Regions from separate parts of the Staphylococcus casei genome, predicted to be linked through region 3. Evidence: predicted binding sites of a transcription regulator. Region 3 holds the regulator's gene; each other region holds the start of a gene.
The links. Region 3 encodes Rex, which represses fermentation and respiration genes when NADH is low (regulators of the CRP and FNR family bind a similar motif). Its sites were predicted from a motif close to TTGTGAAATATTTCACAA; they were not measured.
Positions count from the first base shown of each region.

Region 1 (7,937 bases), 950 kb from region 3:
CATTGATGCAGGAATTAAATTCCCAGATGATAACTTATTAGGAATTGACTATGTCATTCCTGATTTCACTTATTTAGAGCAGAACCAAGATAAAATTGTTGGTCTGTTTATCACTCACGGACATGAAGACCATATAGGTGGTGTGCCCTACCTATTAAAGCAAATTAATGTGCCTATCTATGGTGGACCATTAGCTTTAGGTTTAATTAGAAATAAACTAGAAGAACATCATTTATTAAGAACAGCAGAACTTATAGAAATAGACGAAAGTAGTGTTATTAAATCCAAGCATTTTGAAGTTGGTTTCTACTTAACAACACATAGTATTCCAGAAGCTTATGGTGTGATTGTCAAAACACCTGAAGGTAATATTGTGCATACTGGTGATTTCAAATTTGATTTCACTCCAGTCGGCGAGCCTGCAAACATTGCTAAAATGGCAAAATTAGGAGAAGAAGGTGTGCTTTGTTTACTTTCTGACTCTACGAACGCTTTAGTTCCAGACTTCACATTGAGCGAACGCGAAGTAGGCCAAAATGTAGAAAAAATCTTCCGTAATTGTACTGGAAGAATTATATTTGCTACTTTTGCTTCCAACATTTACCGTGTTCAACAAGCTGTTGAGGCTGCAATTAAGTATAATCGTAAGATTGTCACTTTTGGTCGTTCGATGGAAAACAACATTAAAATCGGTATGGAGCTTGGTTATATCAAAGCCCCACCTGAAACATTCGTTGAACCTAATAAGATTAACACTGTTCCAAAGCATGAATTATTAATTCTTTGTACAGGGTCACAAGGTGAGCCAATGGCAGCATTATCAAGAATCGCCAACGGTACACATAAACAAATCAAAATCATCCCTGAAGATACTGTTGTATTCAGTTCTTCACCAATTCCAGGTAATACGAAAAGTATTAACCGTACTATTAATTCGTTGTATCGTGCTGGCGCAGAAGTCATTCACAACAAAGTTTCCAACATCCATACATCGGGTCACGGCTCTCAAGGTGATCAACAATTGATGCTACGTCTTATCAGACCGAAATACTTCTTACCTATTCATGGTGAATATCGTATGTTAAAAGCTCATGGTCAATCTGGTATTGAATGTGGCGTTGATCCTGATAACGTATTTATCTTCGACATTGGCGACGTACTAGCATTAACACATGATTCTGCTAGAAAAGCCGGCAGAATCCCATCTGGAAACGTATTAGTTGATGGTAGTGGTATAGGAGATATCGGTAATGTTGTTATACGTGATCGTAAGCTATTATCAGAAGAAGGCCTTGTCATTGTTGTAGTCAGTATTGATTTCAAAACAAATACTTTACTATCTGGACCTGACATCATATCACGTGGCTTTGTATATATGCGTGAATCTGGTCAATTAATTTACGATGCACAACGAAGAATCAAAACAGATGTGATTTCTAAATTAAACCAAAATAAAGATATCCAATGGCATCAAATTAAATCATCAATCATTGAAACATTACAGCCTTATTTATTTGAAAAAACTGCTCGTAAACCAATGATTTTACCCGTTATTATGAAAGTAAATGAAGATACGAACCAGCCATCTTCAAACAAAGTTAATCATAAAAATGATAAACCTAAAAAAGTTCAATCAAAAACGCAACCAAAACCACAAGTAAATAAAGCTAAAAAAGAAACAAATAATAACAAAAAAGTAAATCAATCTCCAAAACCTAAAAAAGATGAAACTAATAATCATACATCATCTGAATCATAGGTCAATCAAAGCACGTAATGCTTTAGTCTTATTAACAGACTGAATGTATTACGTGTTTTTTATTGTATAATGCATTAAAAAGGCAGGTGCACTCATGCACCTGCCTTGTAACTTCTTTATCTTACAACTTTTTTCTCAAAGCGATTCAAATCATTATCATGACCAATCATGATCAGTATGTCTCCTATTTCAATACTCATATTCGGATCAGGTGAGACAAGAATTTCTCTTCCTCTTTTAATTGCAATAATACTAATACCAAATTGTGCACGGATATCTAATTGTATAATGGTTTGCCCCGCCATTTTTTCACTGGCTTTTATTTCTACAATTGAATGTTCATCAGCAAGTTCTAAATAATCTAATACACTTGCACTTGCTACATTATGCGCAATGCGTCTACCCATGTCCCTTTCTGGATGAACGACCGTGTCTGCACCAATTTTATTCAAAATCTTTGCGTGATAATCATTCTGTGCTTTTGCTGTAACTTTTTTCACGCCAAGTTCTTTCAATATCAGTGTTGTTAATGTACTAGATTGTATATTTTCACCTATGGCTACAATGACATGATCAAAGTTTCTAATACCTAAACTTTTCATAACAGCTTCATCTGTCGTGTCAGCTACTACAGCATGTGTAGCGATATCGCTATATTCATTTACACGTGCCTCATCCATGTCAATCGCCATGACGTCCATATCCAATGCATTAAGTTCTCTTACAATACTTCCACCGAATCGGCCTAATCCGATTACCACATACTCTTTATCCATATGCGTCCTCCAATTTAAAAATAGAGGCAAGATGATTCAGTTCGCAACATCAAACGCGTTACTATGAATCACCCACACCTCAATTTAAAATATTATCTTATTTCTTTCCTTCAACATATTTTTTATCGAAAACAAATAATCTTAATAATAATATTAACGATGGTATCAATAAAAGTAAAGCAAAAATAAATGCTGTAATAAGAGCAATTGCCATACTACTATTAACTACACCTTCATCTATACGAATAAATGGGTAAAGTAGATATGGTAACTTACTCGCACCATATCCGAAAAACGCGAAGCCCATTTGTAAGATAACTAAAATAAACGCTAAACCATGTCCTTTTTTAATCAAAGTCAACACCATTGCTCCTATGAAACATATGAAGCTGAGTAAGAACATCCACCAATAATTTGTAACTGCATTAGTGAAATGTTCTCTATTTTGTAATCTTAATGATAAGAATACAAATAATGAGATAGCAATCATTGGAGGGCCCCAGAACAAGAACCAATATCTAAGTAATTTGTACGCCTCCGTGTCTTTTGCTTTTGACGCATAATATGTCAAGAAACCTGAAGAAATATAAAGCACTGACACAACTGATAAAAATACTACTGCCCAAGAATATGGACTTAAAATAAGCTGTACCCAGTCCAAATCTAAATTGTTACTTGAACCAGTAATGTAACCACCTTCAGAAATTGTCAATGTCGTCGCTAATGCAGCTGGTATAAATAAACCAGCAATACCATATAACGCCAACCATGGCAACTTCGTATCTGGGCCATAATTTTCAAAAGCGTAGAAGCTACCTCTAATTGAAATTAAAATGACTGCTATAGAAGCCGGTAACAAGAGTACCGAACCAAAGTATTTTGCAGTATCTGGGAAAAAACCAACCATTCCTACGAAAAAGAATACAAAAAATACATTGGTAACTTCCCAAACAGGATTGAGATAACGTGCGACAAGGTGATTAATTTTTTTATCTTGTTTAGTAATTTTTGCATGAAGTGTAAAGAAACCAGCTCCAAAATCTATTGAGGCAACGATAATATAACAAAATAAGAAAATCCAAAGTACTGAAATTCCAATATAAGCGAAGACCATTATGCCTCACCTCTTTCTTGGGCTAATTTTTCTACGTCTTTATGCGCTGGTTTGTCTCTAAACATACGAATAAGTACATATGCAGTTGTATATACTAATATAATATATAATATCGCAAAGAGTATTGTAACTAACGTCAGTCCACCAGCTTGAGTTGCAGCTTGAGCAACTTTAAGATAACCTCGAACCAACCATGGCTGACGACCTTGTTCCGTTAAGAACCAACCAAATTCTATTGCAAGCACTGCAGCAGGGCCAGTTAATAACACACCATATAATAAGGGCTTAGAGTGGGTAAATTTGCGTAGTTTTTTAAAGATTAAGGTTAAGACATATGCGCCTGAAACAACTAAACAGAACACACCCATAAATACCATAAGATCAAAATAATAGTGTACAATCATCGGAGGTCTTAATTCTTTTGGAAAGTCATTTAACCCTTTGACGGTGGTATTAATATTATTGTCAGCCAAGAAACTCAATACGCCAGGTATTTTAACAGCACCTTTAACTTCTTGAGTTTCTTCATCTAGTGAACCAAATAAGACTAAGTCTGCTTTAGATCCGGTATCAAAATGCCATTCGTATGCTGCAAGCTTCTCAGGCTGCTCTTGATGTAAGAACTTCGCTGACATGTCGCCCGCTAACATAGAACCTAATGTAAATATAATACCGAGAATCATAGTTAATTTTAATGCTTTCTTATGATATTCAGTATCTTTTTTAAATTTGTTTTTCAATAATTTAAATGCTGCAATTGCAGCTAATATAAATGCCATGGTCATAAGCGCAGTAGCTACAACATGAAATGATCTAACTAAAAAAGAATCATTAAACATTGCCGCCCATGGTTCAACATTAATCATTTTACCATTTTTCATTTCGAATCCAGCTGGTGTATTCATAAATGAATTTACTGAAGTAATAAAGAAAGCCGAGAATGAACCACCCAAAATAACAGGAATACTAATTAGGAAATGCGTCCACTTCCCTTTAAATCTATCCCAAGTGTATAAATAAATGCTTAAAAAGATAGCTTCAAAGAAGAAAGCAAATGTTTCCATAAATAGCGGTAATGCTATGACATGGCCACCCATTTGCATAAATGTAGGCCATAATAGTGATAACTGTAATCCTATAATCGTACCAGTTACTACACCTACGGCCACTGTAATAGTATATCCTTTAGTCCATCTTTTAGCTAATGTAATATATTTAAGATCATTATTTTTAATTCCTAAAAACTCTGCAACTGCAAACATCAATGGCATCCCTGCACCAATGGTTGCAAATATGATATGAACTGCGAGCGTCATCGCAGTTAGAAAACGTGCTAATTCAACTGAATCCATATTATCACCTTTTTTATTTATTTGTGACAAAAATCACAACTTCCATTTATTATATACCTCTTTATATGTTTTTAAAATATATTAAAACTATAATAAAGTGACAAATTAATGACCAGTTACATATAAAATTCAACCCTTGATAATTCGATGAAAGTTTCTTATATTTAAATAAACGCACTATTGAAAGGATGAAATGACATGAACGAAGTGATAATTTATACGCAAAATGACTGCCCTCCTTGTACATTTATTAAAAGCTATTTAACTGATAAAGGTGTGACCTACAGTGAAAAAAACATATCCAACACACAATATAGAAATGAAATGATGGACCACGATGCATTCGCCACTCCTTTTATATTGTTAAACGACGAGCCAATGTACCAAATCGATATGGATAAATTAAACCGTGTGTTAAATATCGAATCGTAATCATCAGCAATATTTTCGCATTTCTTAATATTATAAAATAAGCTACATTACTCTATACCCAATTTTCTTTGGGACAAAATGAAAGATATATTTTAGTAATGCCAACATCATTTTTAAAATATCTGCATTCCACAAATTTTACTTTATCTTTTAAACAAAAAAGGCTGAGCATTCTAATATTTTAGAATGCCCAGCCTTTTTTGTTTAACTCTATATAGCTTACCTCATGATTTATTTAGCGTATTGGTTCACTAAGTCTTGAACTTCTTCAGAAGTTGCACAATTTATTGCTCTCTGTGCGAGTTCTTCCATTTCATTTTGACTTAACGCTTTAATTTGACGACGTGCTTTAAGCACTGAAGTCGCACTCATAGAAAATTCATCTAATCCTAAACCAAGTAATAATGGAATAGCAATTTCATCTCCAGCCATTTCACCACACATACCAGTCCATTTTCCTTCATTATGTGATGCTTCAATCACTTGTTTTACTAAACGTAAAATTGAAGGATTATATGGTTGATACAAATATGAAACGCGTTCAGACATACGATCTGCCGCCATAGTATATTGTATCAAATCATTTGTTCCGATACTGAAGAAATCAACTTCTTTAGCAAATACATCTGCTAAAGCTGCAGTTGATGGTATTTCTACCATTATCCCTAATTCAATATCATCAGATACTTCCACGCCTTCTTGCGTTAAATTATCTTTTTCTTCAAGTAGCAATGCTTTCGCATCTCTAAACTCTTGAATTGTTGCAACCATTGGGAACATGATATTTAACTTACCGTATACAGAAGCACGCAATAATGCACGTAATTGTGGTCTGAAAATATCCGGTTGATCTAAACATAGACGGATTGCACGATAACCTAAGAATGGATTCATTTCTTCAGGTAAGTTTAAATATGGTAACTCTTTATCGCCACCAATATCTAAAGTACGCACAACTACACGCTTATCTTCCATTGTCTCCAACACTTTTTTATACGCTTCGAATTGCTCATCTTCTGATGGCATTTCATCTCTACCCATGTATAAAAATTCAGTACGATATAAACCAATACCTTCTGCACCATTTTCAATGACACCTTTTAAATCATTTGGTGTACCAATGTTAGCAGCTAACTCGGCATGTTTCCCATCAAGTGTTTTTGTTTCTTCATCGCGTAATTTTTGAAGCGCTTGCTTATCTTCAAAGAAACGTTCACGTTTATTTTGATATGCAATAACTTCGTCTTCCGTAGGTTCGATAATGACTTCACCAGTTAAACCATCGACAATAACCATGTCTCCCTGCTTAACTTCTTGAGTGATAGATTTTGTTCCTACAACTGCTGCAATTTCTAATGATCTACTCATTATAGCAGAGTGAGAGGTTCTACCACCGATGTTAGTCACAAACCCTTGTACAAATTCTTTATTTAATTGAGCAGTATCAGAGGGTGTTAAATCATTCCCAATGATGACAACGCTTTCATCAATCATACTAGGATTTGGTAATTCAACACCTAATATATGCGCCAATACACGTTTTGAAACATCACGAATATCAGCAGCACGTTCTTTCATATATTCATTGTCCATAGATTCAAATATTGTAATGAATTGTCCAGTTACATCAGATAGAGCAGTCGGTGCGTTAACTTGTTCATTATTAATTTTATCTTCAATCGGTTGAATTAATTCTGGATCATCTAATACTAATAAATGCGCATCAAAAATGGCTGCTTTGTCAGCGCCAAGATTTTCTTCAGCATTATTTCTGATTTTAGTTAATTCAACTTTAGACGTTTCGATAGCGTTTCTAAACTTTTTAATTTCAGCGTCGACATCTGAGACCTTTTCACTATTATATGAAAGATCTGGTTCAACTAATAAATATGCTTTGGCAATTGCTACACCATCTGATGCAGCAATCCCATTTATATAATTAGACATATTACTTAGTTAAGCCTTCTTTAGATAAGATATCAGTAATTGCTTCAATTGCTTCAGTTTCGTCGCTACCGTCAGCATAGATAGTGATTTCAGCATCTTTACCTACACCTAAACTCATAACACCCATGATTGATTTTAAGTTAACTTTTTTACCGTTATATTCTAATTGAATATCTGAATCAAATTTTGATGCAGTTTGAACAAGCATAGTCGCTGGACGAGCGTGAATACCTGTTTCGTCGATTATTACATATGATTTTTGTTCCATAATATGATTTCTCCTTCGTATAGTTAGAATTGTTAGTTTATTATAAAACCTAACACAGTTTTATATAATAACATTACCAAATTATACATATAAATTCAATGCGTTGCACCCATGATATGACAATATTCAGTGAATATTGAAGATTTTATGAAAACGCTGCACTTTTACACTAAATCTTTAATGACTTTTTCACACTTTTCGATATGTTCGTCTCCAACTTTTTTCATGAAATAATAACTGATAGACGCAGAAATAGCTTGTCCTACAAATGGAAACCATTTGGTTTGTT
Region 1 covers NZ_CP125718.1:1,900,749-1,908,685, forward strand. Annotated here, with positions in the region: gene rnjA (ribonuclease J1) at 1-1,759, shown strand, start outside; gene QMO72_RS09190 (potassium channel family protein) at 1,876-2,535, opposite strand; gene QMO72_RS09195 (cytochrome d ubiquinol oxidase subunit II) at 2,633-3,649, opposite strand; gene QMO72_RS09200 (cytochrome ubiquinol oxidase subunit I) at 3,649-5,001, opposite strand; gene QMO72_RS09205 (glutaredoxin family protein) at 5,200-5,433, shown strand; gene ptsP (phosphoenolpyruvate--protein phosphotransferase) at 5,665-7,380, opposite strand; gene QMO72_RS09215 (phosphocarrier protein HPr) at 7,382-7,648, opposite strand; gene QMO72_RS09220 (DUF697 domain-containing protein) at 7,813-7,937, opposite strand, start outside.
Region 1: the regulator Rex is predicted to act here: its motif matches at 5,023-5,040, upstream of QMO72_RS09200 (cytochrome ubiquinol oxidase subunit I).

Region 2 (7,937 bases), 240 kb from region 3:
TAGGTCTCGCATTTATAGGTATATATTTCGTTGTGTTCCGCTTCTTAATTTTAAAATTTAATATACCACTTCCAGGGCGTAAAAAAGACGAAGAAGGTGTTAAGCTTTATAGTAAGCAAGACTATAAAGGGAAAAATTCTAACCAGTCACCTCAAGGAAATGTTGATAATGAGTTTGAAGATAAAGCAATATATTATTTAGAAGGATTAGGTGGCAAAGAGAATATCAAAGATGTCACCAATTGTGCAACACGCTTAAGATTGACAGTCAATGACATGGAACAAGTAGAACATAATGATTACTTTATCCATAATCAAATGGCCCATGGATTAGTTAAAAGTGGAAAAAATGTTCAAGTCATTGTTGGTATGTCTGTACCTCAAGTTAGAGAAGCATTTGAACATCTTGTTGAAAATGAAGAAAATTAGTTGACGATAGACGTTATTGACTTAAATAAAATATACTAAAAAAAGCACAGACTACAGTAAAGAAACTACTGAGAGTTTGTGCTTTTCATTAAAATGATATATAAATTCTAAGAAATTCTAGCTTTAGTGATTAAACGAGGTTGATAAATCGCACCGTGTATATCTATGTTGTGTGTAGCAATTTGATAGATTAGTTTAGCAAATGTTGCAGGCGAACATGAGACATTAATCTTATCTCGGTTGAAGGTATACATGACTTGTTCTGTATTATTAATCAAATTCATGATATCTATCATTTTATCTTTAATAAAAGCATCACGTAATCCGTCAATAGATAGTTCAAAACGTTTGGATGATGATAGTAAATGAGTTGAATCTAATAATTCCTCAAGCTGATGATTTTCTAAAATTTGATAAATCGTATAATTATGGAAGCTAAGGAAACTAATTATATATGGCAGTTGCTGCTTAGGTAAATTAATCTTTAAAGCATACAAGTTTTTTTCTTTGAAAATTGTAAATTTGAATGTATCACAAAAATTAATTTGATTACATAGTTTAGTTAATTGTTTCCGTGTGGCGCGTTGGTTGAGTCCGCCTATATTTAATACAAATGTTTCTGTTCTATCTAAAAACATATTATACCTCCACCTCTATATAAAGTCACATTTAGGATATTATGCATAATATTCTTTTGTACTTAAATTTTACCTGTTTTAATTTCTATTAAATTGTACCACTCTTTTTTAACCTTAGCACTAGGTCTTTAGAACGAAGTTGAAATTATACGACAATACAGTGTTTGCATCACTCTAAAATATTTTGAATATTTAGAAAATTATATTGTTAACTTGTATAAAATGTGATACATTTTTCTTTATTAATACATAGAGGAAGTGTTTAAAGATGTTATCCAAAGTAAGTAGATTTGCAACAAACACATTCTTGATATGGATGTTAATCGCAGCAGTAATTGGATTCTTTTTCCCAAATCAACTCGCTACATTGAGTGGATGGGTCCCGTATTTATTAGGTATTGTCATGCTTGGTATGGGTTTAACAATTGATCCTAAAGATTTTAAGATCGTATTTCAATCACCTAAATCAGTTGTTATTGGTGTGATATTACAATATACAATTATGCCAGTTACAGCATATTTAATTGCTAAGTTATTTCATTTACCACCAGAAGTTGCGATTGGAGTAATCTTAGTAGGTTGTTGCCCAGGTGGTACATCGAGTAATGTAATGAGTTATTTAGCGAATGCAAATGTTGCATTATCTGTGGCTATTACAAGTGTTTCTACATTGTTAGCCCCAATATTAACACCAGCGCTTATTTACTTATTTGCACATCAATGGTTGCAAGTTTCGTTTATGAGTATGTTTTGGTCAGTCATTCAAGTTATACTTATCCCCATCATTATAGGATTTATTTTACAGAAAGTGTTTAAGAAATTTGCTGAAAAATCAGCCACTGCTTTACCTATCGTATCTGTTGTCGCAATTTCATTAATATTGGCTTCAGTTGTGGGGGGCAGTAAATCGCAAATATTACAAACAGGGTTATTGATTTTTGCAGTAGTCATATTACACAATGTCATAGGTTATACATTAGGCTATACATTAGCAAAAATATTTAAACTTGAAAGAGCGGATAAAAAAGCTGTCTCAATTGAAGTAGGTATGCAAAACTCTGGTTTAGCAGTTTCGTTAGCGACTGTGCATTTTAGCCCATTGGCGGCAGTACCTGGGGCAGTCTTTAGTTTGGTTCATAATATAACTGGACCTATATTAGCAAAATACTGGCATAAAAAATAATTGTATTTATTACTTTATCTAAGAATTATCGTTATAAGTCAACTCACTCTAATTGAGTGAGTTTTTTTATGAAGTAAGAACTAAAAATAAGGGGGGAATACATAATTATCAGTCATATTGTGATAAGCTTTTAGTAAATTCATTAAAATGATATGGAACTCATTGAATAGAAAAGATAAATAGATACTTAAGTATGATTGATATACAAGTATTTATAATTTGTTTAAAACCAAACGATAAATTTAAAAGGGAGAATCATTATGTATAGAGCAGTAATATTTGATTTTGATGGCACTATTATTGATACGGAAAAGCACTTATTTCAAATTATTAATAAACATTTAAAGCAAAATGGTTTAACGGAAATCTCGCTAGATTATTATCGACAATCTATTGGTGGTGCTGCAACAGAATTACACAACTATTTAGAAAATCAACTAGGTATAGATAACAAGCAAAAAATTTATGAAGAACATAATCTTACTAGCGTTGAACTACCTATTATTGCAGATGTTAAACAGTTGATGGATTATTGTAAAAAACGCCATATACCTATGGCGATAGCTACAAGTAGTTATAGAAAAGATATTCTACCAACTTTTAAGAACTTAGGACTAGATGCATACATTGAGGTTATCGTGGCTAGAGAAGATGTTGAATCTGTAAAACCTGATCCGGAGTTATATTTAACTGCAGTACAGCAACTTAACTACGCTCCGGGTAATTGTTTAGCGATAGAAGATTCAGTGAATGGAGCCACAGCAGCTGTTACTGCAGGATTAGATGTTATTGTTAATACTAATGAAATGACGAAGCAACAAGATTTTAGTAAAGTTGCATATTCAGGTAGAGATTTAACAGTAAATGAAATGATTGTGAGTTATTTTGAGAAAAAGTAGGAGTTTAGATACATGAATGGATACTTAATTTTATTTTTTTTAGCTGGCCCTGTAGTTTTGGCGCTCAGTAATCTAGTCTTGGGACCTATATTTAATAAAAAAATACCATTTACCATACAATTTAGGTCATTTATGGTTGGAACAGTAATTTATTTATTGTGTGCTGTTGTTTTATATTACTTAGTGTTACAAGACCGATTTTAAAAGGAATAAACAAATAAAACAGCCTGATTTAGCCTCTTTCTTAAAAGAAGTAATCAGGCTGTTGTTTATTTTAAAAATTGAAAAAGCAGTGTGACTACAACTAATACAAGGAGTATCGCATCGATACCAACCATAATAGCAAAACGAGGATTCTTTTCGCCGTTTGCTTTAGAATTTTTAACTGCTTTAAAGTTAGGAATTAAGCTAACAACCAATAAAATAATGATAATAACACCTAGAATTATACTCATCTGTGATCACCACCGTTTTTATTTTTCTCTATAAATTCCCACATATATCCTGCAATCACACCGATAATTAAACCAACAATAATACCTATTTTGATAGTGGCTACTATCGAGCAGATTATAATTGCAACTAATAGAGCAATAGGGATAGTGATACCGAATTTATATTTGCGTTCTGGAGAATTGACTATAGAAAATAAAACATAATATAAAATGCCTAAGACGATCATAGCAAGTAAAGATTTTAAAATTAATTGGCCCACTGCATTATGGTGTGAGCTACTAAAATAATTTAATAAGAAAAATAACACGCCAAATACAATTGAAATGGTAATCGTTCGTTTGATTAAGTGTTTATTCATAGCGAACTCCTTTGTGATCAAATCTAAACAAAATTATAACATATTAAGAATGTAATATAGAGTTTTAGAAATCACGATTTGTGGTTCGCATCATATTGATGATGGTCATTTAAATAGGCATAGAACAAGCCAATGATAAGCCCGCCGCCAATATAGTTACCTATTGCAGCGCCAATTAAATTTATTGCAGCAGGTATAAATGATAGAACATGACTTTGATAGACAATGCCGCCAGCAAATAATACGGAATTATATACGACATGCTCATAACCCATAAAAGCAAATATTGAAACTCCAAACATCATGACAAACATTTTAGCTAAAATATCTTCTATTTGCATAGCGATGACTAGAGATATATTTATAAAAAAATTAGCAAAGATGCCTTTTGTAATGATTGCGATAAAACTTGCTGTTAATGTTTTATGTGTGATAGTTGATTCTAATTGATTAAACATTTCCGGAGACATCACATCTGAACATCTTAATAATAAGAAAAATATAAGACCGCCAAGTGCATTACCTATAAAACATAAAATAAAAATATTTAATACACGTAAAGGCTTAATTACACGATAATACAGACCAACTGTAAAATACATAAAATTACTAGTTAATAGTTCAGAGTTAGTAAATAAGATTAAAACTAAAGCAAAGCTAAACGCTATAGAAGCAATAATATTAACAACACTCGGAGGTATATCATGATGGAGTGATGCTTTTAGCAACAATACAAATATCGTTATTGTACCCAATATAAAGCCAGCCATAATAGCGCGTAATAGATAGCGCTTGAAATAAAAACTTTGAAGTATATCTTTCGTTCTAATTGTTTCAACTACATGGGTAACCCAGACTTTACCATAAAATATTTTATCCCATTTAACATTTTTTTCGTTCAATTTATTTCTCCTCACTTTCTACAGATTAAGTATACAATGGAAAGTATTTATTGTGAATATTTTCACAATAAATACACATTATATTGGTATAAAGGCATTGAGTAGCAAAACTATATGTTGAAAGCAGCGAGATAATAATAGAAAATTCTAATATACTTTGCTTTTTATTGTAAAATCGCCTACAATGGATAACGGTAAATGTAAGGGCTTACATTTTTAAAGATAATTGTTTTAATTTTTAGAATTTATAGTATAATAGCGACATGATAAGTGATTTTTTATACTTATATTTGAAAGAGATGGGGTTTGAATAATGAAAGAGAATAATGAACTGCAAAGGGGATTAGGTGCACGTCAAATGCGTATGATTGCACTTGGCGGAACAATTGGGGTAGGACTATTTATGGGTGCAACAAGCACTATAAAGTGGACGGGTCCTTCTGTTATATTTGCATATTTGATTGCAGGTATATTTTTATTTTTAGTTATGAGAGCAATGGGAGAAATGGTGTACTTAGATCCAACATCAGGCTCTTTTGCTAACTTTGCGAGTGATTACATACATCCTGTGGCAGGCTATCTAACTGCATGGAGCAATATATTCCAGTGGATTGTCGTAGGGATGAGTGAAGTTATTGCGGTCGGTGAATATATGAACTATTGGTTCCCGGATTTACCACAATGGATACCTGGGGTCATCGTAGTTGCTTTATTAGCAAGTGCTAATCTCGTATCAGTAAAAGCGTTTGGTGAATTTGAATTCTGGTTTGCAATGATAAAAGTAGTGACGATTGTATTAATGATTGTTGCTGGCTTTGGACTTATATTCTTTGGTTTAGGTAACGGTGGAGAAGCTATTGGTATTTCAAACTTATGGTCACATGGTGGCTTTATGCCTAACGGCTGGCTTGGATTCTTCTTTGCCCTTTCAATCGTTATTGGATCTTATCAAGGTGTTGAATTGATTGGTATTACAGCCGGTGAAACAAAAGACCCACAAAAAAATATTAAAAGCGCAGTTAATGGCGTAATTTGGCGTATATTAATCTTCTATCTAGGTGCAATCTTTGTTATCGTAACAGTTTATCCTTGGGATGAATTAGGCAACATAGGTAGCCCATTTGTTGCTACATTCTCTAAAGTTGGTATCACGTTTGCAGCTGGTTTAATTAACTTTGTTGTATTGACTGCTGCTATGTCCGGATGTAATTCAGGTATATTCAGTGCTAGTCGTATGACACTTACATTAGCTAAAAATGGGCAAATGCCTAAATTCTTTACAAAAGTAATGAAAAATGGTGTTCCAGTATGGACTGTGAGTGCAATTTCACTTGGCATTTTAGTGGGTGCTTTATTAAATGTCATTTTACCTTTATTTATTAAAGGGGCAGATAGTATCTTTGTTTATGTATATAGTGCTTCTATTTTACCGGGTATGGTGCCTTGGTTTATGATTTTAATTAGTCACTTGAGATTTAGAAAGCAATACCCTGAAAAGGTTGAAGGTCATCCATTTAAGATGCCTGGCGGCGCATTTACTAATTATATAACAATGGCATTCTTTATTATGGTATTAATCGGAATGTTGTTTAATAAAGAAACAGTAGTATCTATTGTTATAGGTATTATCTTCCTGGCATTTATGACTGTGTTCTATTTCATTAAGGGTTATCACAAATTAAGTAAAGATGAACAAATTTAAATTTAAGCATATTTGAGCAGTTTGATATTATAGAACATTAATCATTTTAAATATAAAACATAAATCCATAGTTGCATGTCGATAGTAAAACAATCGATGTGTAACTATTTTTTTTGAGAAGTGGGTGACATTTAGTTTAAGTATCTTCTTTTAGAGTATAATATTTTGAAATTATAGTTAGCATTTTCACATTTAAACAATATTTAGTTTACATAAACTTAACAAAATGAAAATGATCACTCAAAAAACTTCCAGTAGACTAAATGTAAAGGTAAGATAATACATATTAAAGGAGTTATTAATTTATGAAATTTCATAATAAGTTAGCAACTGTTTCTATAGCTAGTGCAATTTTTGTTGGTAGTGCATGGGGAAATACACCAACTACATATGCTTCAAGTGGAGGACAAGCGCCGACAAATAAAGAGGATGTATCATATATGGGAAATACTAAAAATCCCAAAAATGTTATTTTCTTAGTTGGAGACGGTATGGGACCTTCATACAATTCTGCTTATCGTTATTTTGCTGATAAACCAGAAACAAAAGAAATGGAAAAAACAGCATTTGATAAGCATTTAACAGGTACGCAGCGTACAAATCCTAATGATCCTAAAGAGAATGTAACTGATTCAGCAGCCGGGGCAACTGCCTTTAGTTCTGGACATAAAACATATAATGGTGCTATTGGTGTAGATGAAAACAAACAAAGTGTTAAAACTGTTTTAGAACAAGCAAAAGAGAATGGTAAATCTACAGGATTAGTTTCAACTGCTGAACTTACTGATGCGACGCCAGCTGCTTATGCTTCACACGTAGATAGTCGAGATAAAAAGGAAACAATTGCAAAGCAATTTTATAATGACAAAATCAACGGCGAACACAAAGTAGATGTTTTACTTGGTGGAGGTGCTGAATATTTTGGTGAAAAGAATGGAAATATTGCTGATAAATTCAAGGCAGATGGTTATGATGTAGTAGACAATAAAACAGATTTACAAAATTCAACAAATAAAAAAGTGTTAGGTTTATTCGCAGATAACGATATGCCTTTACAAGTAGATGCACCTGATAAAAATCCAAAACTTGTAGACATGACTGATAGTGCAGTTAAACGCTTGCAACAAAATGATAAAGGTTTCTTTTTAATGGTAGAAGGCGCGTCCATTGATAAATCGGGCCATCCAAATGATGTTACTGGAGTTATGTCAGAAATGGCAGGTTTTGAGAAATCATTTGATTACGCTATGGATTACGCAAAACAAAATCCAGATACTTTAGTTGTCGCTACTGCCGATCATTCAACAGGTGGTATGACAATTGCTAAAGGCAAAGACTACTTATGGAATCCTAAAGCTATACGAGAAATGA
Region 2 covers NZ_CP125718.1:707,560-715,496, forward strand. Annotated here, with positions in the region: gene QMO72_RS03110 (alpha-glucoside-specific PTS transporter subunit IIBC) at 1-428, shown strand, start outside; gene QMO72_RS03115 (hypothetical protein) at 536-1,066, opposite strand; gene QMO72_RS03120 (bile acid:sodium symporter family protein) at 1,335-2,249, shown strand; gene QMO72_RS03125 (HAD family hydrolase) at 2,510-3,148, shown strand; gene QMO72_RS03130 (hypothetical protein) at 3,161-3,352, shown strand; gene QMO72_RS03135 (hypothetical protein) at 3,418-3,603, opposite strand; gene QMO72_RS03140 (hypothetical protein) at 3,600-3,962, opposite strand; gene QMO72_RS03145 (formate/nitrite transporter family protein) at 4,034-4,864, opposite strand; gene QMO72_RS03150 (amino acid permease) at 5,178-6,566, shown strand; gene QMO72_RS03155 (alkaline phosphatase) at 6,872-7,937, shown strand, end outside.
Region 2: the regulator Rex is predicted to act here: its motif matches at 4,915-4,932, upstream of QMO72_RS03145 (formate/nitrite transporter family protein).

Region 3 (7,937 bases):
TATTTCTGGTAGTCCCATCCACCCTATTAAGATACGTTGACCATTTTCATCTAAAAATGTTTGAGGCGCATAAAAATCAAACCCATAATCTAATTCATGAAAATCCGCGTGATTCATTTTCAACTGATTAACATCGTATTGTCCCATGATATAACCTGATTGATAAATATTTCGAAATTGCTCACCAGAAGGTTCAATACCTTGGGGACAGAATAATATTAAATCATGACCATCTAAATCAAAATAATCTGGACATTCCCACATATAACCAAATGCTTCTAAATTGGTTTGAATCTCACCTTGTAACTCCCAATTCACGATATCTGTAGAATAATATTGTAGAATTCTACCTTGTTCTAAATCATTCTGAGCAGCTATTATTGCATAGAAAACACCATCTTTAGTAAATACTTTAGGGTCTCTGAAGTGTTGCGTATATCCTTCTGGTGGTGCAGTAATGACTGCTTTAGGAAACTTTTCTATACTTCCATCATGATTTACTTTTGCTATGTGTTGTGTAGAAATTCTATTCCAATTATCATCACGGTGATTGGCTGTATACATGTAATATAAATTCCCATTATATTCAAAAGCACTACCGCTATATACTCCGTGACTATCATCTCTCGTATCTGGCTTTAGCGATGGCCCTTCCGCATTAAAATGTATCAAATCTTTACTTGTATATGTATACCAATATTTTAAACCATGCACTGGACCTAAAGGAAACCATTGATGTGATACATAATAAATCCCATTAAAATATATCAATCCATTAGGATCATTAAGTAATCCAGTCTTAGGTTGAATATGAAATGTTTGTCTATATTTAGATTTTTCAACTTGATCAGTTAATATATCAATCGTTTGTTGATCAACCTCCTCATATCTTTGATAGCGTTTTTCTCTCGTCCATTCAGTCATTACAATTTCCTCCTACTATCAATATTTTAACTTTATATATTTATTTTCTTTTTGGTACCGGTTCCATATAATTCTATTATATAATATCACGTTTCGTCTACCTTTTAAATGATAGCGTCACATCTATAGTTATTCGCTTTTCAATATGTTGTTGTTGAATCATTTGATTTAATTTATTCATCGATACTTCTCCTGCTTGTTCAAAATGATAAATTACTGTGCTAATAGATGGGGATACAATTTCGGTAACGGGGTCTCCACCAAATCCAACAATAAGTTGATCATTTAATTGATTTTTATGCTCTGAGGTAAATTTATGAACTGCTAGTGCAATCGAATCGGTAGCACCTACAACGGCATCATAATGCGTATGCATTTGCAATTCACTGGCAACATCTATCATTGCTTCTTTATAATTAAAGGAAGTATGGGAAATATGAGGTGTAATACCATGTGTGCTCAAACCCGCAATCAAGCCTTCTTTTCTATGTATACCAACCGCAATATCACTTTCTGTTACACCAAAGAATTGGACATCTTTATAGCCTTTTGTTCCTATAGTGTCGCCCACAAGGTACCCAGCACGAAAATCATCATGAATAATACAATGTAGGTCTTTATGTTCTTGACCCACGATAATAACTGGCACATTAATTTTATTAATGACTTCTAAATGTCTCTGTGTAATTTCTGTAGCCATCAATATAATACCATCAACTTTACTTCTATAAAAAGTTTCTAAGGCATCTATCTCCAATTCAACATCCAAATTGGTATAATTTAGCAATAACCTGTAGTTTAAATCATTACAAACTGACTTTACGCCTTTTATCGTTTCATCTACCGCATAAGAATTCATCCTAGGTATAATGGCACCAATCATATTTGTTCTATGTGCTCTTAAACTTTGCGCAAATTGATTAGGTTGATAGTCATTTTCTTGAATGATTTTATCCAATTTTTGCTTTGTTTTTATGCTTACCGACCCGTTATTTAGATATCTAGAAACTGTACTCTTCGATACGCCAGCAATTTTTGCAATATCAGCAATATTTTTCATAGTCTTCTCACTCTCATTAATTTGCTATTGTAAACAGTATTCATTTTATCATATTGCAACCGCTTTAAATACTATTTAAAACAAAAACCAACTTAGATAATTAAGTATATAATCCCTAATTATTGTAAGTTGGTTTGTACATTGTTTTATTCAGCTTTTTGAATCGTAATCGTCCATGAAGCATCGTCTAGTTGTTCATAGTTCGTTATAGGGTAACCTTGTTCTGCTGCCCAGTTTGGTAATGCTTCTGTAGCTTGCGTGCAGTCAAAATCGATTTTTAATTCGTCACCATTATCTAACGTGTTCATTTTCTTCTGAGCTTCAATTAAAGGGAATGGACAAACCATTCCGACTGTTCCTAATTCATATACCATCATGCATTTCCTCCTTCAAAATTAAGTTGTTTGCGTCTGAGAAGATACTGTATTTTTTTCTGTTTGTGATGCACTTTGCGCTTTCTTCATTGGTCTGATAAAAATAAAATAACTCATGAACCATGCGCCTAATATCATAGATGCGAGTGCAATCCAACCTTTCCAAGACATCGTTGCTGTTTCAACTAAGCCATTACCAATTGAACATCCGCCTGCTACTGAAGCACCAAAGCCCATACAAATACCACCAATGACACTATTACGTATCGTTTTCTTATCTGGCAATCTCCATTTAAACTCTCTTGCGCCTCTAGCTGCAATATAAGATCCTAAGAATATCCCAAGCACAAGGAATACGCCCCAGTCTATTAGTTTTGTATCACCTGTCACTAAAAACTGAATTATATTCGCTGATGGCGTCGTTATACCTAATCCATACATTCTACCTGTCGTTTCACTTACAGGCCATGCAAGTAACGCAATTAATCCTACAGCAATGGCTGCAACAAATGGGTGGTATTTTTTTTCAAATAAATAATGACGTACACCTGTGAATTTTTGTTTTAATTTTGGTACTGCAAATTTAGGTTTCGGTTTACGTAACGTTTTGGTTACAAAAATTACTGTAATGATTGTTAATAACGCTACCCATACCCAAGTAGGAATACCCGTCGTTTGTGACATACTTGTATTTACTGTTGTCGGTTTATTCAAACCATTCATTAATGGTAACAGAATACCGAATTTAGTTGCAGCTGAAGTAAATGCGTAAGCTATAAGTGCTAACCAACTTCCGATTAACCCTTCTCCAGCTCTATACCAAGTACCTGTTGCACAGCCACCCGATAAAATAATACCTATACCAAAAATAAATGAACCGATAACCGTACCAATAATTGGATACGTAGATTCTGGAATTTGAACCATTCCAGTAGATGTCAGTATCAGTAAGCCAATACTTTGAACTGTTATTGCAATCAGTAAGGCATAAAACATTTTATTGTTTTTTTGCACATACATATCTCTAAATCCACCTGCTAAACAAAACCTTGTCCTTTGCATAACAAAGCCCAAAAGTGCGCCCACAACAAGACCACTAATTATTAACCAAGTCATTCCATAACCTCTTTCCCGATAAAATCAATAAGATTAATGATATTAGAAATTGTATAAAATTTCAACCTCTATACTCACATACTTCACCAGAAAACGTTGTTTCTAATACTATTACACATTAATCGTGAAAATTAATTACAATAATGAGGCTTTGTAATCCGAGATAACGCATTAAATTGTCAATTTACCTCAAACCTCATCCTATTAGGAATTAAAATCACAAAAATAATAGCTATCACAGTACTAAATGGATTTCTCCCAAAGCTGCCAGAAATTACTGCCCCTAAAATTACCATTAAGGCAAATACATTCAATGCAAAACACTTATAAAAAAGCTAGCTTACTCAATACACAACGCATGATGTCACGTCTTGTATTGATCATAAGCTAGCTTTACTTTACCTATATTATTTATTGCTATAATTTTTCATAAAGAATAATAACGACTGTAATTCAATCCCTAAATCAATATGATGTACTTGAACATCAGATGGCGTTATTACACGACTCGGAGTAAAGTTTAATATACCTTTCACGCCTGCTGCTACTAAAGTGTCTGCCACTTGTTGCGCTACATCTTCAGGTGTGGTCAATATGACAATATCTATATCTTCTCGTGTAAGTATGTCAGTAATCTCATTATATGCACTTACACTGACATTACCTATTTCTGTCCCTATCACTTCATCTCGTATATCAAAAGCTTCCGTTATCGTCATCTCATCATGTATAGAGAAATTATAAGTTAATAATGCTTTCCCTAAATTCCCTACACCTACGATTGCAATCTTAATTTCGTCATTTTCACTTATTTCATTTTTAAAAAAATGTAATAAACTATCTATGTTATAGCCATAGCCTTTTTTGCCAAGCTCACCAAAGTATGAAAAATCACGACGGATAGTTGCAGAATCAATATTTAATCCTTCACTAATAGCTTTTGAATTAACTCTATCAATGCCTTTAGATTTCAATGTATTGACGAATCTATAATACAACGGTAAACGTTTCAATGTGGCACGAGGAATCTTTTCGCTTTGATTAGCCAAGATGTTGTCCCCCTATTTCATTATCTAATACTGAATAATCTTATAATCACTACAACATTATACATTAATGACTAATAAAAATAAACACTGATAGTTTTATCCAAGCCTTGAATACTGTAGAATGATAATGAATAGAGAGGTGCAAATCGGATGATATTATTACAACTTAACGACATATCAAAATCATTCGACGGAGAAGACATTTTTAATAACGTAGATTTCGAAGTTAAAACTGGCGAACGTATAGGCATTGTAGGTCGAAATGGTGCCGGAAAATCTACTTTAATGAAAATTATTGCTGGCGTCGAAGATTATGATACTGGACAAATTTCTAAAATTAAAAATCTTAAATTAGGTTATTTGACCCAGCAAATGACTTTAGATACGAAACAAACTGTTTTTGAAGAAATGTCAAAGCCATTTGAGCATATGAAACAAATGGAAATTGAAATGAAGAAAGAAACAGATTGGTTAGCAGAGCATGCAAATGCATATGATACCGAAGATTACAAATATCATATCGATCGCTATGAATCATTATCTAATCAATTTGAGCAACAAGAAGGTTACCAATATGAAAGTAAAATTAAAACTGTACTACATGGTTTAAACTTTACAGAAGCGGATTTTAATCGCCCTATTAATGATTTTAGCGGAGGGCAAAAAACACGCTTATCACTAGCACAAATGCTACTAAGTGAACCTGATTTATTACTATTGGATGAACCTACTAACCATTTAGATATGGAAACAACACAGTGGCTTGAAGGTTACCTTAACTACTTTAAAGGTGCTATCGTCATTATTAGTCACGACAGATACTTCTTAGATAAAATTGTCAATCAAGTATATGATGTAGCGCTTGGAGATGTGCAACATTATGTAGGTAATTATGGTCAATTTATAGAGCAAAGAGATAAATACTATGAGAAACGCATGCAAGAATATGAAAATCAGCAAGCTGAGATTAAACGTCTCGAAACGTTTGTAGAGAAAAATATTGCTCGTGCTTCGACCACTGGTATGGCTAAAAGTCGACGTAAAATGCTAGAAAAAATTGAACGTGTGAGCAAACCCATGATTGATGCCAAAAGTGCGAACATTCAATTTGATTTCGATCGAAACACAGGCAACGATGTCTTCCATATAAAAAATTTAGAAATCGGTTATGAAACGCCAATAACTAAAGGCATTAATATGGAAATCACTAAGGGCGATCACGTAGCAATTATTGGGCCCAATGGTATAGGTAAATCAACCTTAATCAAAACAATCGCCGGCATACAGGAGAAGTTAAATGGCGAAATTACCAAAGGGGCAAATTTAAAAATAGGCTATTACGATCAAAAGCAAGCTGAATTTAAATCAAATAAAACAATTCTCGATTACCTTTGGGATCAATATCCTACAATGAACGAAAAGGATATTCGCGCTGTTTTAGGGCGATTTTTATTCGTTCAAGAAGATGTTAAAAAAATAATTAATGACTTATCTGGTGGTGAAAAAGCTAGATTACAATTAGCATTACTTATGTTAGAACGCAATAACGTACTCATCTTAGATGAACCTACCAACCACTTAGACATTGATTCAAAAGAAATGTTAGAGCAAGCCTTAGCCCATTTTGAAGGTACAATATTATTCGTTTCGCATGATCGTTACTTTATAAATCAATTAGCCAATAAAATTTTAGATTTAGACCATGATGGTGGCACAATTTATTTAGGTGACTATCAATATTATATTGAAAAATTAGAAGAAAAAGCAGCTATTCAGGCGAAAAAAGAATTAGATAATCCTTCACAGTCAGCTATTGTAGCTCAACAAAGTAATACTTATATTGATCAGAAACAGCAAAAACGTGAGCAAAGACAAATTGAGCGAAAAATAGAGCAATGCGAAGTACAAATTGAAAGTTATGAGCAAGAAATTAGTGACCTCAACGAACAGCTCACTTTACCTGACATTTATTCAAATCCAGATAAAGCAAATGACATAGCAATTAAAAAAGCAACAGCCGAACAGCATTTAGAACAAGTCATGGCCGAATGGGCAGAATTACAAGAAATGTTATCATAACACACATTAAGTGTATCAAAGTGAAAGTAGATTATGCTACTTTCACTTTTTTTATTATATATCCCATCCTTTATTCTATTCACAATGTATTTCCCTTTGTTATGGCTATCCACAGAGTTATCCTAGTTATCCACAGGAAAAATCAAACCTTTTCTTGTTTTTAATTTTCAGAAATCGGAGCATATCCACATAGATAATCACCACTTATCCACACGTTATACACTTTTTGTTGATAAGTACGCATGTTCCCTATTGACTTTTAAACAAACACATCATGTCTTTGTACAAACCGTTATTTGTTCAAATCAAACAATCATGTCATAATTAAAGTATATTGTTTCGCAATATTAAGAAAGGAATGACCTTTTTATGCCCACACTATTATGGTTTTTTATCGCCTTTGTTGTAGCTGCTATTTTAATCACATTAGCATCAAAAATCATAGGTAATAAAAACCTAAAACACAATATTCAAACTTTATGGGATAGTCGAAAACCCTTAGAAAATTTTATACGCCCTTATCACAGATATAGTTATCAATATGATTCATTCAAGCACCAATATGATGCGCACATTCTTTTAGATGATAAAACGTGGTCTGATTTAAATATGGATGCTGTATTGGATAAGATGAATTTTAATTTTACTGCAATTGGTGAAATGAGATTATACGCTACATTAAGACGTATGTTCGAAGTTAAAGATAGTAAACTGATTAGCCATTTCAAAACAGATGTTTCTTTTAGACAGCAGGTTTCTTTTCATTTAGCACAAATAGGCAAAGCAATTTATCCTATGTTTCCTAACCAATTATTGTATGTAAAACGTAATAACTTTTTCATGCTATGTACATACTTACCTTTGATATTTTTAATCACGACCTTTTTTGCACCTAGTGTCGGAATCATATTAACAATTTTTTCGTTAATTTTTAACATGATTTTAAGTGGTTCATTAAAAAAAACATTTGATCAAGATTTAAATTCCTTGTTTTATACATCAACCGTTATTAAGAAGGCCTATGATATACATAATTTAGAACAAGCTCCTAAGTTAAATGTTAACTTCAATCATTTTAAAACAGCACGCAAATTTAGCGGATTATTAGGTCGTATTAATTCTAATGATGAAGCTTTTGTTATTGCTATGCTATTTAAATTAATGTTCATGTTAGATTATCAAATATTTCATTTAATTCAAAAGAGTTTCAAAACATATGATGAAGAAGTTATGGCTTGTTATGAGTACATCTCCAGTATCGATAATCATTATTCCGTCGCATTATGGAGAGAAACGTTAGATCATTATACTGTTCCTGAATGCACACAAGCTGAT
Region 3 covers NZ_CP125718.1:947,391-955,327, reverse strand. Annotated here, with positions in the region: gene QMO72_RS04435 (sucrose-6-phosphate hydrolase) at 1-924, opposite strand, end outside; gene QMO72_RS04430 (LacI family DNA-binding transcriptional regulator) at 1,022-1,984, opposite strand; gene QMO72_RS04425 (sulfurtransferase TusA family protein) at 2,131-2,358, opposite strand; gene QMO72_RS04420 (YeeE/YedE family protein) at 2,380-3,474, opposite strand; gene QMO72_RS04415 (redox-sensing transcriptional repressor Rex) at 3,882-4,523, opposite strand; gene abc-f (ribosomal protection-like ABC-F family protein) at 4,674-6,602, shown strand; gene QMO72_RS04405 (MutS-related protein) at 6,972-7,937, shown strand, end outside.

Region 4 (7,937 bases), 340 kb from region 3:
TTTAGTGATTATTAGTAAAAAGTTCTTACCACAATTCTTTGAGATTGAGCATCCTAAAATGAAAATGATCACAAAATGTTATGACAAAACAGATATTCAATATGCTGATATCATTATTGCAGCCACTAACGATCAACGTGTTAACCAACAAATTAAGCAAGAGGCCCATCAATATCAATGGGTGAACCAAACAAGTGATAAAGAGGAATCAGACTTCTTTAATATGTCTGAGACGAGCATTGATGATATTAAAATACATGTAAGATCAAATGGTAAAGATTGTAAAAAAGTAAAAAATATAAATGCAATAATACAAACATATTTGAAAGAAGTATATAAGGAGGATATGTATGTCTAGAAAAAAACTAGTAATGATTGGTAATGGTATGGCAGGTTTGAGAACAGTAGAAGAGATATTAGAACGTGATGCGCAACTTTTTGATATTACAATTATTGGAAAAGAACCCTATCCTAATTATAATCGTATCATGTTATCTAATATTTTACAGAAAAAAATGACCACAGAAGAGATTATTATAAATAGTTATGAATGGTATGAAAAAAATAATATTCAATTGTTGGTGGATGACCCTGTATGTGAGATAAGAAGAGAGTTAAAGCAAGTCATCACATCTTCAGGTAAAATTTTTGCTTATGATATTTGTATATTAGCAACAGGGTCTAAAGCATTTGTATTACCTATACCTGGTGCGGATTTACCTAGTGTTATAGGTTGGAGAACAATTGAAGATACGCAAAGAATGATTGATATAGCCCAACGTAAAAAGAACGCTATTGTTATAGGAGGCGGTTTATTAGGATTGGAATGTGCTCGAGGTCTCATGGATCAGGGAATGGATGTGACAGTTATTCATTTAGCGGAGTGGTTAATGGAAATGCAGTTGGATGAAAAAGCTGGAGCATTGTTGAAATCTGATTTAGAGAAACAAGGTATGAAGTTTAAATTGAAAGCTAGCACAGAAAAAATACTCGGCACTAAAGATGTAACTGGAGTGCTCTTAGCTGATGGGACTACATTGGAAGCGGATTTAGTTGTTATGGCAGTAGGTATACGTCCATACACGGAAATAGCAAAAGATAGTGGATTAGAAGTTAATAGGGGAATTATCGTTAATGATTATATGCAAAGTAACGATCCATCGATATTTGCGGTTGGAGAATGTGCAGAACATCATGGGAAAGTTTATGGATTAGTTGCGCCACTCTATGAACAAGGTAAAGTATTAGCAAGTTATTTAACAAAAAAAGATGTAAATAGATACCAAGGATCGACAACGTTTACGTCTTTAAAAGTATCAGGATGTGATCTTTATAGTGCTGGCAATATTAAAGAAGATGCGCTAACACGAGGGATTGAAATATTTGATAGTATCAACAATCACTATAAAAAAGTATTTATCCAAGGTGATACTATCGTAGGCGCAGTATTATATGGAGATATAGAAGATGGTTCTCGTTTCTTTAATATGATGAAGAAACGAGAACCACTTGAAGATTATACAATGATTTCTTTATTGCATAAGGCGAGTGAAAAATCAGGAATAAATATTGGTGATATGGCAGATGATGAAACGATATGTGGATGTAATGGCGTCACTAAAGGTACGATTATGAATGCCATAACTGATAAAGGATTAACAAGCGTTGATGAAGTTACAAAAGCAACAAAAGCCGGGAATTCATGTGGTAAATGTAAAGGACAAATAAATCAGATATTGGAATATACTTTAGGTGATAAATTTGTTACAGAGAAAGTAGCAGGTATTTGTGCATGTACGGATTACACACGTGACCAAATTGTAACCCAAATAAGATCTAAAGGTTTGAAAACGTCTAAAGAAGTACGTCATGTACTTAATTTTAAAGATAAAAATGGATGTCCTAAATGTAGACCAGCAATTAATTATTATTTGAATATGGCATATCCTTTCGATCATAAAGATGAATTGGCTTCAAGATTTGCAAATGAACGTTATCATGCCAATATTCAAAAAGATGGTACTTTCTCAGTCATCCCACAGATGCGTGGTGGCGTGACGGATGCAGATCAGTTAATAAAGTTAGGTGAAGTGGCTAAAAAATATAATGTCCCATTCATTAAAGTAACCGGTTCTCAACGTATTGGATTATACGGTATAAAAAAAGAATTACTACCTCAAATATGGTCAGAACTAGGTATGCGTTCTGCCTCTGCTTATGGCAAAAAAACACGATCAGTTAAAAGTTGTGTGGGTAAAGCATTTTGTAGATTTGGTACTCAACATACGACACAATTAGGTATTCGTTTGGAAAAAACATTTGAGTATATAGATACTCCACATAAATTTAAAATGGGGGTGTCAGGCTGTCCAAGAAGTTGTGTAGAATCGGGAGTGAAAGATTTTGGTGTTATCGGTGTCGAAAATGGTTATCAAATTTATATAGGTGGTAACGGTGGCACGGACGTTGTAGTAGCACAACATTTAACAACAGTTGAAACGGAAGATGAAGTGATTAAACTATGTGGCGCATTAATGCAATATTATCGTGAAACAGGTGTATATGCTGAACGTACAGCACCTTGGTTGAAACGTTTAGGATTTCAACATGTGAAAGAAGTTATACTAAATCAGGAAAATCAAGAAGCATTGTTTCAACGAATAATGGAAGCTAAAAAGGCTATTGAAGAAGAACCATGGTCATATATTGCAAATAATAAAAAAGCCCAAAGCATTTTTGAAGTGCAGGAGGTGTAACGATGCAAGAGCGAGAAAAAATTAAAGTAGCGAACGTGAAAGAATTAATTCCCTTAATAGGGAAGAAAGTTATAGTGAAAGATAAAGAAATTGGACTTTTCCTTACAGAAAGTGGGAAAATACACGCCATTCACAACATATGTCCACATAAAGAAGGTCCTTTGTCAGAAGGTACTGTGAGTGGCGAATATGTTTATTGCCCTTTACATGATCAAAAGATTGATTTAAATAACGGAATAGTTCAAGAGCCTGATACAGGTTGTGTCGATGTGTTCAAAGTAGAAATTGAAAATGAGGATGTATATCTATGTCTGTAGATACTTATGGCAAAGTGTATTTAGTAGGTGCTGGTCCTGGGAACCCTGAATTATTAACACAGAAAGCATTACGTTTAATACAGCGAGCCGATATTGTATTGTATGACAGATTGGTCAATCCCTTTATGTTACAGCTTGTAAAACCGGATGCAGCATTAATTGATGTCGGAAAGAAACCTTATCATATGCATATACAACAGCAAGATATTAATGAAAAATTAATTAAATCAGCAAAACAATACGAATGTGTAGTCCGTTTAAAAGGTGGCGATCCAGCAATTTTTGGAAGAGTACATGAAGAGGTTGTAGCCTTATCGAATTTAGATATACCATTTGAAATTGTACCAGGAATTACTTCAGCGAGTGCAGCAGCGGCATCACTTGGGATAGGTTTGACGATTCGTGATATTGCGACAAGCGTTACTTTGACAGCTGGGCATTTTAAAGACGATACGTCATGCTCCATGGATGTTTCTAGTTTATTAAAACATGGGACATTGGCGATATATATGGGTGTTAAAGAACTAAAGCGAATTATGGATAAAATATTTGAAACTACACATGTGGATTATCCAGTAGTAGTTATCTATCAAACGTCGACTATAAAGGAAACGCGTATTAGCGGAACAGTGACTACAATTGCAAATAAAGTTAAAAGAAAAACATCTGAAGTAAAGCCAGCTATTATTATTGTTGGTAATATAGTTGCTCATCACCATATTAAAGTAGACGCAACGATAAATGATAGTAAGGCATACCTTGTATCTGGACCACGACTGAAAGCAATAGAGCAAGCGTATCAAATATATGAACAAGGACATTGGTGTATGATAAATCCAAAAGAAAACATGGACTTCCATGCAACACAACAACAATTTTTAAAACAACAGTTAACTAAGAGATTTGATGAAATTATCCACATATGATTTTAATGATTGAATCCCCATTTCTACATAATAGAAATGGGGATTCATCTATTTTCAACAAAATTAAACACGTTCAGTTGATTCAAATAAGCTTGTAATAAATGTTAGGGGGTTTCTATCTGTAATTAGGATAATCCCTAATATTTAAAGTTTGTGAAAAAATGTACAATTCAATAAAGATACAACTTTGATGTTTAAAAAGTCATTAGATATAAATGACTTTTAATGTTAATAGATAAGGCGAGAGGGTGTATTTATGAAGACATTTGGATTGAAATTTTTTGAAACGACTGAAAAATTTAATGGAAATTGGTCGATGTTGGAAAGTAAAAGTCGTGAATGGGAAAAAATGTATAGAGAACGATGGAGCCATGACAAGGTGGTTAGAACAACACATGGTGTCAATTGCACAGGTTCCTGTTCTTGGAAAGTTTTTGTGAAAAATGGAGTTATAACTTGGGAAAACCAACAAACAGATTATCCGAGTTGTGGACCAGATATGCCGGAATTTGAACCTAGAGGTTGTCCGCGTGGCGCATCCTTTTCTTGGTATGAATATAGCCCTTTGCGTATTCGTTATCCATATATTAGAGGGAAGCTTTGGGCGCTATGGTCCGAAGCATTGAGTAATCACAATGACAATATAATAGCTGCTTGGGCTTCAATCGTTGAGGACGAAGAAAAGTCGAAAATATATAAACAAGCAAGAGGTAAAGGTGGTCTGATTCGTACAAATTGGAAGGACGTTTCTAGATTAATAGCTGCTCAAATTATTTATACGATAAAAAAATATGGACCTGATAGAATAGCTGGATTCACACCAATTCCTGCTATGTCTATGCTAAGTTATGCCTCAGGTGCACGATTTATAAGTTTACTTGGAGGTGAAATGTTAAGTTTTTATGATTGGTATGCAGACTTACCTCCAGCATCGCCACAAATATGGGGAGAACAGACAGATGTGCCAGAATCTAGTGATTGGTATAATGCCGCTTATATTATTATGTGGGGTTCAAACGTACCATTGACGCGTACCCCTGATGCACATTTTATGACTGAAGTACGTTATAAAGGTACCAAAGTTATATCTGTAGCACCTGATTATGCTGAGAATGTTAAGTTTGCAGATAACTGGTTAGCACCAAATCCAGGGACTGATGCCGCTGTAGCACAAGCAATGACGCATGTCATTTTACAAGAATTTTATGTAAATAAACCGAATACGCATTTCATCAATTATTCAAAACAATATACGGATATGCCATTTATAATCATGCTAGAAAAAGATGAAAATGGATATAAAGCAGGACGTTTTTTACGTGCAAAAGATTTAGGAGAATCAACGGAGCATAGTGAATGGAAGCCAGTAATTTTTGATAAATTCAAACAACATTTAACAGTGCCGAATGGAACCATAGGACAACGTTGGGAAAGCGGGAAGAAATGGAATTTAAAATTAGAAGATGAGGATGGTGTTCAGGTAGATCCTGCACTCAGTATTGCTGAAGTAACATATGAAGTAGTGAATGTTCAATTTCCTTATTTTAATAATGGTGGAAATGGTGTTTTTGAACGACCTATTGCTGTTAAAAAAATAACATTAGCAAATGGGGAAGAGAAATATATAACAACTGTTTTTGATCTCATGACGAGTCAATATGGAATCAAACGTTTTAATCATAAATTAGAAGCAAATGGTTATGATGATGAACAATCGCTCTATACACCAGCATGGCAAGAGTCTATAACGGGGGTAAACAAAGATTTAGTAACACAAGTCGCTCGAGAGTTTGCGCAAAACGCCATTGACACTAAAGGAAAGTCAATGATTATCATGGGTGCAGGTATTAATCACTGGTTTAACTCAGATACAATATACCGTTCGATTTTAAACCTAGTATTATTGTGCGGTTGCCAAGGTGTCAATGGTGGTGGTTGGGCACATTATGTTGGACAAGAAAAATGTCGTCCCATAGAGGGGTGGAACACGATTGCTTTTGCCAAAGATTGGCAAGGGCCACCACGTTTACAAAATGGAACAAGTTGGTTCTACTTTGCAACGGACCAATGGAAATATGAGGAGTCTAATATCGATAGTCTAAAATCTCCGTTAGCAGAAAATATTAAACATCAACATCCTGCAGACTATAATGTATTAGCAGCAAGATTAGGGTGGTTACCATCTTATCCTCAATTTGATAAAAATAGTTTATCTTTTGGGGAAGAAGCAAAAGATGCTGGCGAATTTAATAATGAATCCATCTTAAAGCGTGCGGTTGATGCTGTGAAATCTAGGAGTACAAAATTTGCTGTCGAAGATCCAGATTTAAAACAGAATCACCCTAAAACATTGTTTTTATGGCGTTCTAATTTAATTTCGAGTTCTGCTAAAGGGCAAGAATATTTTATGAAGCATCTACTCGGTGCTAAATCTGGATTATTAGCTGAACCAAATGAGACAGAGAAACCAGAAGAAATTCAATGGCGTGAGGATACAGAAGGTAAATTAGATTTACTTGTATCGCTAGATTTTAGAATGACTTCAACGCCATTGTATTCCGACATTGTGTTACCCGCTGCTACATGGTATGAAAAGCACGACTTATCATCTACAGACATGCATCCTTTTGTACATCCGTTTAATCCAGCAATAGATCCATTATGGGAATCGCGGTCAGATTGGGATATCTTTAAAACACTGAGTAAAGAAGTATCAGAAATGGCCAAAATACATCTGCAAGGTGTCTATAAAGATGTAGTTACGACACCGCTTGCACATGATTCGAATCAAGAAATATCTAATGTGAATGGCATAGTCAAGGACTGGACAAAAGGTGAAATAGAAGCTGTTCCCGGAAAGACAATGCCAAGTTTTGCAGTAGTAGATAGGGATTATACAAAAATATTTGATAAATATGTAACAGTGGGACCTTTGTTAGAGAAAGCTAAAATAGGAGCACATGGCGTTAGTTTTTCAGTTTCAGAGCAATATGAGGAATTAAAAAATATAGTTGGCACATGGAATGAAGAAAATAAGGATTCTATTAAAAATAATAGACCAAGATTAGATACTGCGAGACGTGCTGCGGATGTTGTCTTAAATTTATCTTCAGCTACTAATGGTAAATTATCACAAAAATCCTATGAAGATTTAGAACAGAAAACTGGCATGCCATTAAAAGATATTTCAAGTGAACAGGCATCAGAAAAAATTTCATTTCTAAATATAACTGCGCAACCAAGAGAGGTTATTCCAACAGCGGTGTTCCCAGGATCAAATAAAAATGGACAACGCTATTCACCTTTTACAACCAATATAGAGCGTCTTGTACCTTTTAGAACGTTAACTGGTCGGCAAAGTTACTATATTGATCATGAAGTATTCCAACAATTTGGAGAAAGTTTACCTGTCTATAAACCAACATTACCACCAATGGTATTTGGAACGCGAGACAAAAAGGTGAGTATAGATGAAAGTACGCTAGTACTACGCTATTTAACGCCACATGGTAAATGGAATATCCATTCAACTTATCAAGATAATCAACACATGTTAACACTGTTTAGAGGTGGACCAACAGTTTGGATATCAAATGAAGATGCTGCTGCACACAACATTAAAGATAACGAATGGCTAGAAATATATAACCGAAATGGCGTCGTAACTGCTAGGGCAGTAGTATCGCATCGTATGCCCAAAGGAACAATGTTTATGTACCATGCTCAAGATAAACATATAGAAACACCAGGCTCACAAATTACAGATACAAGGGGTGGCTCACATAATGCGCCCACACGTATTCATTTAAAACCAACACAACTTGTTGGAGGCTATGCACAAATGAGTTATCACTTTAATTATTATGGACCCATTGGAAATCAGAGAGATGTTTATGTAGCAGTAAGGAAGTTGAAGGAGGTTGACTGGCTTGAAGATT
Region 4 covers NZ_CP125718.1:611,532-619,468, forward strand. Annotated here, with positions in the region: gene QMO72_RS02690 (precorrin-2 dehydrogenase/sirohydrochlorin ferrochelatase family protein) at 1-358, shown strand, start outside; gene nirB (nitrite reductase large subunit NirB) at 351-2,756, shown strand; gene nirD (nitrite reductase small subunit NirD) at 2,759-3,073, shown strand; gene cobA (uroporphyrinogen-III C-methyltransferase) at 3,064-3,999, shown strand; gene QMO72_RS02710 (nitrate reductase subunit alpha) at 4,256-7,937, shown strand, end outside; gene narH (nitrate reductase subunit beta) at 7,929-7,937, shown strand, end outside.
Region 4: the regulator Rex is predicted to act here: its motif matches at 4,151-4,168, upstream of QMO72_RS02710 (nitrate reductase subunit alpha).